2 regions of the Paenibacillus sp. MER 180 genome follow, and region 1 is predicted to be linked to the other one. Evidence: predicted binding sites of a transcription regulator. Region 1 holds the regulator's gene; the other holds the start of a gene.
The links. Region 1 encodes CtsR, which represses protease genes until heat stress. Its sites were predicted from a motif close to ATGGTCAATAAAGGTCAAACA; they were not measured.

Region 1 (4,344 bases):
GGTGTGCTTACATTTTGCGACTGTCCATGATGGCTGGATACCGCTTCGCTGCTTCCAAGCAGCTGCAGCACTTGTTGGCGTGCCTTGTTCAAGCTAATGCCAAGGTTGTTCAACACCCGTGCTGCTACGCCTTCTCCTTCCCGGATCAAGCCAAGCAGAATGTGCTCTGTACCCACATAAGTGTGGCCAAGCTTGCGCGCTTCATCCATGGACAGCTCAATCACTTTCTTCGCACGCGGGGTATATGCAATATTGAGTGGCTGTTCTTGACCGCGCCCGATCAAGGTTTCGACTTCGTCCTGAATCTTCTCCAATCCAAGGCCAAGCGCTACAAGTGCCTTAGCTGCGATGCCTTCCCCTTCGCGAATAAGTCCAAGCAGAATATGCTCCGTTCCGATATTGTTATGCCCGAGTCGTACTGCTTCTTCTTGTGCCAAAGCCAATACTTTCTGCGCACGTTCTGTGAATCTACCGAACATCATAAGTGTTGCACCTCCATATTACATTATGATTTAGATTTGGATAACGTCTCGCGAATCATCTTCGCGCGATATGAATCCCGATCTTCTTGAGATAATGTCGTGTTGTATTTATATTGTAAGAAGCCTGGCTGTGTCATGACCAATAATTCATTCAGTTGTGACGATTGAATATGCTGCAGGATGCCAAGGTCAGAACCAAGCCTAATGTCGGACAACCGCTGTGCGGCTTCTTTTGAATCCATAATAACTGCATGCTTCAAAATTCCATATGAGCGGCAAATGCGATCCGTAAGCCGCATGCTATTGCTTGTCAGCAGCTGTTCACGAGCTGCCTTCTCATGCTCGATTAATTGCTTCACAACACTGTACAAATTATCAATAATCTCAGATTCGGATTGGCCTAATGTAATCTGATTTGATATTTGGAACAGGTTGCCGATCGCTTCGCTTCCTTCTCCGTATATGCCTCTAACCGCCAATCCAACTTGGGTAACGGCCTGAAGCATGAGGTTAATCTGCTGTGTCATTACCAATGCTGGCAAATGCATCATCACCGATGCCCGTATTCCTGTTCCCACATTCGTCGGGCAGCTCGTTAAGAAACCTCTCTTTTCATCGAAGGCGTAGTCGATTTGCGATTCAAACACATCATCGATGCGGTTAGCCTGCTCCCAAGCCTCACGAATTTGCAGCCCTGGAGATAGGCATTGAATACGAAGATGATCTTCCTCGTTAATCATGATGCTTATCGACTCATCCTCACTGACAATGACCGCGCCATTGCGGGACTCATTTGCCAAACTCGGGGATATCAAATGCTTCTCTACTAGAACTTGCTTCTCTGTATCGCTAAGCTCTGCCAGCTCTAATTCATGAAAGTGATTCAATTGCGCAAATTCCGGGTCTTTCATGACTGCTGACAAACGATCCAACACCTCGGCCGATTGTTGATTCGTAGCCAAGAGTGGGAACGGCAGTCCGCTAATATTCCGTGCTATACGGATACGGCTGCTGATGACGATATCGGAATCTGGACCCGTGCCGCGCATCCAATCGCTTAGGGCTTCTTCAATAAATCGTCGCTCTGTCATCTCGTCATCTCCTTCCAATTCGCACTGCTTATTGTCATCTTACTCTCTCGATAGCGCTTGTATCCTAGGTGCTATGAACTGCTATGAACTGCTTCTCTCCGAACCGCTTGGCGGCTGCTTCTCCAACTCGCGAATACGGTCACGCAAGGTTGCGGCCTCTTCGAACTCTTCACGCAAAATACTGAACTGCAGCTGCTTCTTCAATTCTTCCAGCTCGCGTCTGCGCTGAATTCGGCCTCCCCCACGCTTCGGAATTTTGCCAACGTGAACGGTATTGCCATGTACCCGCTTCAATAGCGGATCTAAGCGCTCACCGAAAAAGGTGTAGCATTCATCACAGCCAAAGCGGCCGAGCTTACCGAACTGTGCATAAGTCAGTCCGCACTTCTCACAGCGCATAGGCTGTGGCTTCGCATCTTCCTTAGCTCCCTGTTTGCTGCCTGTCAGATCAAAATCAAGCAATCCCGACAATAAATTATGGATGGAGAATCCGTTCGCCGTGCCTGGAATCCATTCGCCTTTTTCCCGGGCACATGATTCACAAATGTGAAACTCCGTCTTCTGTCCATTAATGATTTTCGTAAAATGCAGGGTAGCCGGTTTCTGACCACATTGTTGACACACCATAACCGTCTCTCCTCCTTTATAGGTAGCATCCATCTTACATACTTACATCTCTACTTGCTAAGCAGTGCCAGCAGCATCGACCTTAGCAGCCGGGCACGTATCTCGTCGCGGTAGGGAAGCTTTACTGTTATATTGTCCCGAGAAACAGCAGCCCGCAGCAGATTCGCTTCCCGGCGGGAGATGAATTCCGCTTCTTCTAGTTGATAGATAAGACCTTCAGCGGCGCTCTGCTCAATCTGCTCCCCAATGGATTCGCACAAATGATTATGAATCGCTTGATGGGCTGGCAAGTCAATTCGCTGAATGCGAATATACCCTCCACCTCCACGTTTGCTCTCAACAACATAACCCTTCTCCAACGTAAAGCGTGTGCTGATCACATAGTTAATCTGCGATGGAACACAAGAGAATTGTTCTGCCAAGTCATTGCGCTGAATCTCAACGGCACCTTCCGAACTCTCAAGTAATATATGCTTCAAGTAGTGCTCGATTAGGTCGGAAATGTTGCGCATCTTCTCCCCCCTTTCCGCCTGCAGCAGTCTCTATATTAGGTTTAACCAAATATAAGCCTCACTTATTCTAGTTTGGCGCAATATTTTGAACTTTTTTGACTATTAATCTGACTTTGACTTTCTTTGACTTTATTTTTATTATAGCGCACTCGTTTGATTTTGCAACTATTTTAGATCGATTTCATCAGCTATTCTACACGATGATGTGGATAACCTTCTTCTTGGTTAAAAAGCACACGCTCATTCCATCTCAATTACGCAATATATTCAATTACACGGTTGATGGTAAGCCCTATTCGTGAAACTCTATATGTGGATACCTGGGAACTTCTCCACACTCGTGGATAAATGATGGGTTAAATGTGCATAAGGAGACTCATTTATCCCTTCTCCACAGCTTGTTCATTGAGAAATATGCATGGTGTACATTTTACCGCAATGTTCGTCCAATTATGCACATGTGAATAACATATTGAAACAAGCTAATGAATGCCTGCGTTCGTTCCAGTATAAAAACTCCCGCTGCCGTCCTTACGGATGACACGGGAGTGATGGTCGTGCTATTCAGCAATATATTGTAGAGCAAGGAGAAGTCTGGTCAATGCAACTCCCGCTTCTGCTCGTGTAGCGTTGCCGCTAGGACGCAGCGTGCGGTCTTGGTAGCCATTAAGGAACCCAGTTGAGAGTTCCAGATGATGACCTTCAAGACGAGCAGCATTGACAAGCATTTGTGCCAATTCCTCTCGAGTAATGGATGCATTCGGATGGAATGATCCGTCACCATCCCCCTCAACAAGCTTCAGTTGCACCGCAGTCACAAGTGCATCTGCATACCAAGCTGATGCTGGCACATCCATGAAGGCATCCTTGGACAGTTTCTGTCCTTGGACATCGCCATAGCCTAACGCCCGCACAAGCATGGACGTGAATTCTGCTCGAGTTACCATATCATTCGGGGCAAACTGTCCATTTCCTCTGCCTTGAATAATGAACTTAGAAGCTAGCAGCTCCATATTTTCTTTCGCCCAATGGCCATTCAAATCATGGAAGCTCGGTCCATACTTGAGTACTGCGAAGATACCGTTATAATCGTGCTTCATGTTCATTATCGAATTCGATTCGCCCTCAGTGCGCTCCATCCAGGACGGAACGAATGAGAATGTCTTTGTCTTTGCATTATACTTTACAGCTGTCATCTTCCCAGCACTTTGGCTGCTCGGCAGTCGGATAGAGCCCGTTGTAAGAATGCCTGCACGATCAGCAATTGGCTCCTGCTTCCCATCCTGCTCCAAACGCAACTGGAACTGAACAGCTGCCATCAAATGAGCACCTGGCTGTGTGGATGTTGCAGATGTAAGCACCTTCAGCAATTCAGCCGAAGGCTTCATCATGTGCACGGTCAGCAATTGTGATGCATTCCCATTGCTCAGATCTGCTAGCTGTTTCATCGGAAGTTGATAGCTGCCTGCTCCCGAGCGTACCACAATGTTCAATTGCGTATGTTCCTTCATTGCCTGACTCAATTTCTTCATCGGGATTCGAATACGAACGTCTTCTGACTCCGACGGCGCTGCAATTGTCCAAGTTCTCATTCCTGTTGCCGAACCCGTCAAACGAGACATCTCTTCCATA
Region 2 (4,344 bases), on a different contig from region 1:
GTTCAATTTGCCTTTCAATTCAGGCAATACAAGGGATACCGCTTTAGCAGCACCAGTTGTAGTAGGGATGATGTTTTGAGCTGCTGCACGAGCACGACGCAAGTCTTTGTGCGGCAAGTCAAGAACGTTTTGGTCGTTAGTGTAGGAGTGAATTGTGTTCATCATACCTTTTTCGATACCAAACTTGTCGTTCAATACTTTAGCGAATGGCGCCAAGCAGTTTGTTGTGCAAGAAGCGTTGGAGATGATTGTATGGCTTGCAGCATCATACTTATCTTCGTTAACGCCCATAACGATTGTGATATCTTCGTTAGTAGCAGGTGCGGAGATAATAACTTTCTTCGCGCCGCCTTTCAAGTGCATTTCAGCTTTGTCTTTCGCTGTGAAGATACCAGTGGACTCAACAACGATTTCAACGCCGTTAGCGCCCCAAGGCAAGTTCTCAGGGTTGCGCTCAGCGAATACTTTCACTTCGCGGCCGTTAACAACCAAAGCGCCTTCTTTAGCTTCTACTGTAGCTTCGAATTTGCCATGAGTTGTGTCATATTTCAACAGGTGAGCCAGAGTGTTTACATCTGTCAAATCGTTGATTGCAACGATTTCTACTTCTGAATTGTTCAATGCTGCGCGGAATACGTTACGTCCGATACGACCAAAGCCGTTAATACCAACTTTAACCATTGATGATTCCTCCCATTTCCTTCGCAATTTTTTTATATATCTCAAGACGGCCTGTAAGGCACATCGAGACCACAATGTTTCAATACTTCAACTGCTGCTGCTTCATCAATAACGAGAATGTCTTCGTGTCCTGCACGAAGCACTGCAGTAATCGATTCGCCTTTGCTCTGACCTCCAGCAATGGCAATGACTACCTCCATACGAGAGATGTCCTCTAGGCGAAGGCCCAGTGTTAGCATCGTATGAACGACATGCCCGTCTCGGTCAAAATAATACCCGAAAGCTTCTGCAAGCGCCCCTTCTTCGAGCAGCTGCTGGATCGTCTCTTCATCCGCACGGCGGCGCTTCGCCATAACGAGAGCTTCTCCAATGCCATGCACGACAATGCGTGCTTGGCGAATTACTCGCAAAATGTCTTGGATGTTCGGTTCCTGCTTAAGCGACTGGTACGCTTCCTCACTCAGCAAATCCGGCACATGCAAGAGCCGATACTGAGCGCCTACGCGCTTCGCCATCGTGGATGCGATTGTGTTCGCTTGGTATTCCAAGCTCTCCCCAAGTCCCCCACGTGCGGGTACGAACCAATTGCCTTTCAACGGTGATGAACTCGTCAATTGATCTGCCATTGCAGCCAATGTGGAGCCGCCTGTCACCGCCACGACATCTTCCTTGTCCATTACGCTGCTGAGCGCTCTACAAGCCGCTTGCCCGAGTTCTTGCTTCACGGCAGGCGATACATCCGAATTGCCGGGTACGACAATGACCTGCTTCAAACCGAATGCTTGGCGGATACTCTCCTCCAGCTGGCGCATCCCGAGCAATTCGCCCATCACGGATTCCAGCTTCCGGACAAGTTGCCGGCCTTCATCAGTGATTCGCATACCCGTGTTATCCGAATCAATCAGGCCTTGCGCCTTCAATAAATCGGTCTCTGCACGGAGCACACGCTCGGTCATCTGCAATGACGTTGCCAGCGTTCTTCTCCCAATGGAGTCGGACAACATGATTTGATGCAGGATGGTGTAACGCTTCTTCAACAGTTCAATGAGTTCAGGTAGAAGTCGCTTCTGTATTTCTAACCACTCACGCATTCTCTCCACTCCTGCTTCCCATAAGCAACCATTGGACTAAAAACGTCCCATCTCTACATTTTTTGTCCCACCACTATTCTACCGAATAACGCAGCAACTTGCAAGTATCCTGAACCCCTGATTTTGCGCCCAAAACCGCGAATTTTCCGCCTATAAACAACTTCTATAATAAGCAAGCAATATCGAAGTTATTCATTATCAGACAACATATCCAGAAGGGCATACGAATGCCTATGATGTAATTAACCCAAAATGCGACAAGTTAATACATATTTCGCAAAAATTTTAGACATTCCTCAGTATAGACATTAATGACGGACATCATGCCCTGCTCGTACCTGTGTTTACAAAAGTTTTGAGCTTTCCTTCACATCCTGTTCGCTCTCCACGTCCCCATGTAGTTTAGCCATCGACATTGCTCACTTAGATCGGGCAACATCCACCTTATTCGGCACCGTCCACTTATTATAGAAAGAATTCAACCGTTCCCTCCTTAAAAGTTAAAACCTTAATTATGGTCGAAGGATCCTTTCTGCGGTGCCAATACAATCATCTCTGTATCCCACTAATCAGTGGGCACTTCCAAACTTCCCATTTTAAAATAAATATTCAGTGGCGCTCACTTGACTTTGTTATACGCTTTCTTATATAATAAATTTTGCTCTTGTATGAATGCGCCCGTGGTCCAATGGATATGACGTAGGCCTCCGGAGCCTGAGATCAAGGTTCGATTCCTTGCGGGCGCGCCATTTACACTCCTGTCCTTATTTGGTACAGGATAAGAAGCTACGTTACGCATACATTTAGGTGAATAAGCACGGAAGTAACATCTTGAATTTTGCAGAAGCGAAACGATAGATGTTTTTTTCTCTACATAGTTTGACCATCTTTGACTTTTTGTTTCAAGTCCTTTATATTGAATGTGTAATGATATTAGTTAGGAGGGGTTATCTTGAGTTATGTACCCGTAGTTGTTGAACAGACGAATCGTGGCGAAAGATCCTATGATATTTACTCTCGATTGTTGAAGGATCGCATCATCTTCCTCGGAACAGAAGTGAACGATCTCGTGGCGAATTCGATTATCGCCCAGCTGTTGTTCTTGGCTGCAGATGACCCGGAGAAGGATATTCATTTGTACATCAATAGCCCAGGCGGTTCAATCTCAGCCGGCATGGCCATATACGATACAATGCAGCACATCAAGCCGGACGTATCTACGATTTGCGTGGGTTTGGCAGCTTCCATGGGAGCGTTCCTGCTTAATGCAGGTGCCAAGGGCAAGCGTTTCGCCCTGCCGAACAGCGAAATTATGATTCATCAGCCGCTTGGCGGAGCACAAGGGCAAGCGTCCGATATCGAGATTCGCGCACGGCGCATCTTGAAGATGCGCGACACGTTGAACAAAATTTTGGCGGATCGCACAGGTCAACCACTTGAGCGCGTGGAGCGCGATACGGATCGCGACTACTTCATGTCTGCCCAAGAAGCGTATGAATACGGTCTGGTTGATAAGGTTCTTGGCAAAGAGTAAACAGTAAACGTGATACAGCCTCTCTCATGCGATCTATTTTGCATGTAGAGAGGCTGTTTTTTATTGCTTATTTCAACTGACATGAATAACGAAAAGCTAGGTTTACTTAGGTAAGAATGATTGGCACTGACTCGAAACCGAACATAAACTCGCTCTGGATGCGCTTCAACGGCTTGGAATGATCACATTGGTAGTTCGGGAAACGATCGAGCATTGCATTCAACGCTATCCTCGCTTCCAGCCGTGCAAGTTGGGCCCCCAGGCAGAAGTGGATACCATGACCAAACGCTAAATGCGGGTTTGGCTGACGGCGAATATGGAAGAGATCTGGCTGCTCGAACACAGACTCGTCATGATTCGCTGACCCGATCCACAACATGACGAACTGCCCTTCAGTTAACATCATGCCATCTACTTCCACATCCTTCTTCACACGGCGAAACATTAACTGTACCGGCGAGGTAAACCGCAGCACTTCTTCAATAGCGCCAGGCAGTAAAGAACGATCGGATCTAATATCGTCCCATGCGATGCGCTCACTGTCGAAACACGCTAGAGCAGAAGAGAGCAAATTCGTTGTCGTTTCATTACCAGCTACTAGCAGCAAAATACAGAACCCAATGAGTTCAAAGGGGGACAACGGTTCTCCGTCTGACGTTGCATGCACAAGCCTAGTGATCAGATCATCCTGTGGATTACGGCGGCGTTCTTCTGCGATCGCCTCGAAATATACAGCCATCTCCTTCTGGCAATTGCTATTGCGGTCAATGTCACCACTCACCAATGCCTCCGACCATTCCCGAAACTGATCTCGATCGTGTACCGGTATGCCGAGTATTTCTGCGATTACAATAATCGGGAGCGGAACTGCGAAGTCTTGAACTGCATCCATTCGTCCATTGCTTTCCACCTTATCTAGAAGCTCATCCGCCAATGCTTCAATTCGTGGAATCATCTTTTCAATGGATCTAGGTGTGAAGGCTTGCGAGACTAATGTTCGAAGCTGGCTATGCTTCTGCGGATCAGTGCGGAGGATGC

Region 2: clpP (ATP-dependent Clp endopeptidase proteolytic subunit ClpP) is a predicted target of CtsR. The motif match lies at 2,649-2,669, and genes of this name have one in related genera.

The regions. Positions count from the first base shown of each region.
Region 1 covers NZ_JAMAVT010000025.1:5,675-10,018, reverse strand. The annotation lists gene clpC (ATP-dependent protease ATP-binding subunit ClpC) at 1-482, opposite strand, end outside; gene mcsB (protein-arginine kinase McsB) at 506-1,573, opposite strand; gene mcsA (protein-arginine kinase activator protein McsA) at 1,655-2,200, opposite strand; gene M3661_RS26680 (CtsR family transcriptional regulator) at 2,251-2,712, opposite strand; gene pulA (type I pullulanase) at 3,273-4,344, opposite strand, start outside.
Region 2 covers NZ_JAMAVT010000026.1:43,014-47,357, reverse strand. The annotation lists gene gap (type I glyceraldehyde-3-phosphate dehydrogenase) at 1-681, opposite strand, end outside; gene M3661_RS27320 (sugar-binding transcriptional regulator) at 723-1,772, opposite strand; tRNA gene M3661_RS27315 (tRNA-Arg) at 2,447-2,521, shown strand; gene clpP (ATP-dependent Clp endopeptidase proteolytic subunit ClpP) at 2,725-3,306, shown strand; gene M3661_RS27305 (cytochrome P450) at 3,413-4,344, opposite strand, start outside.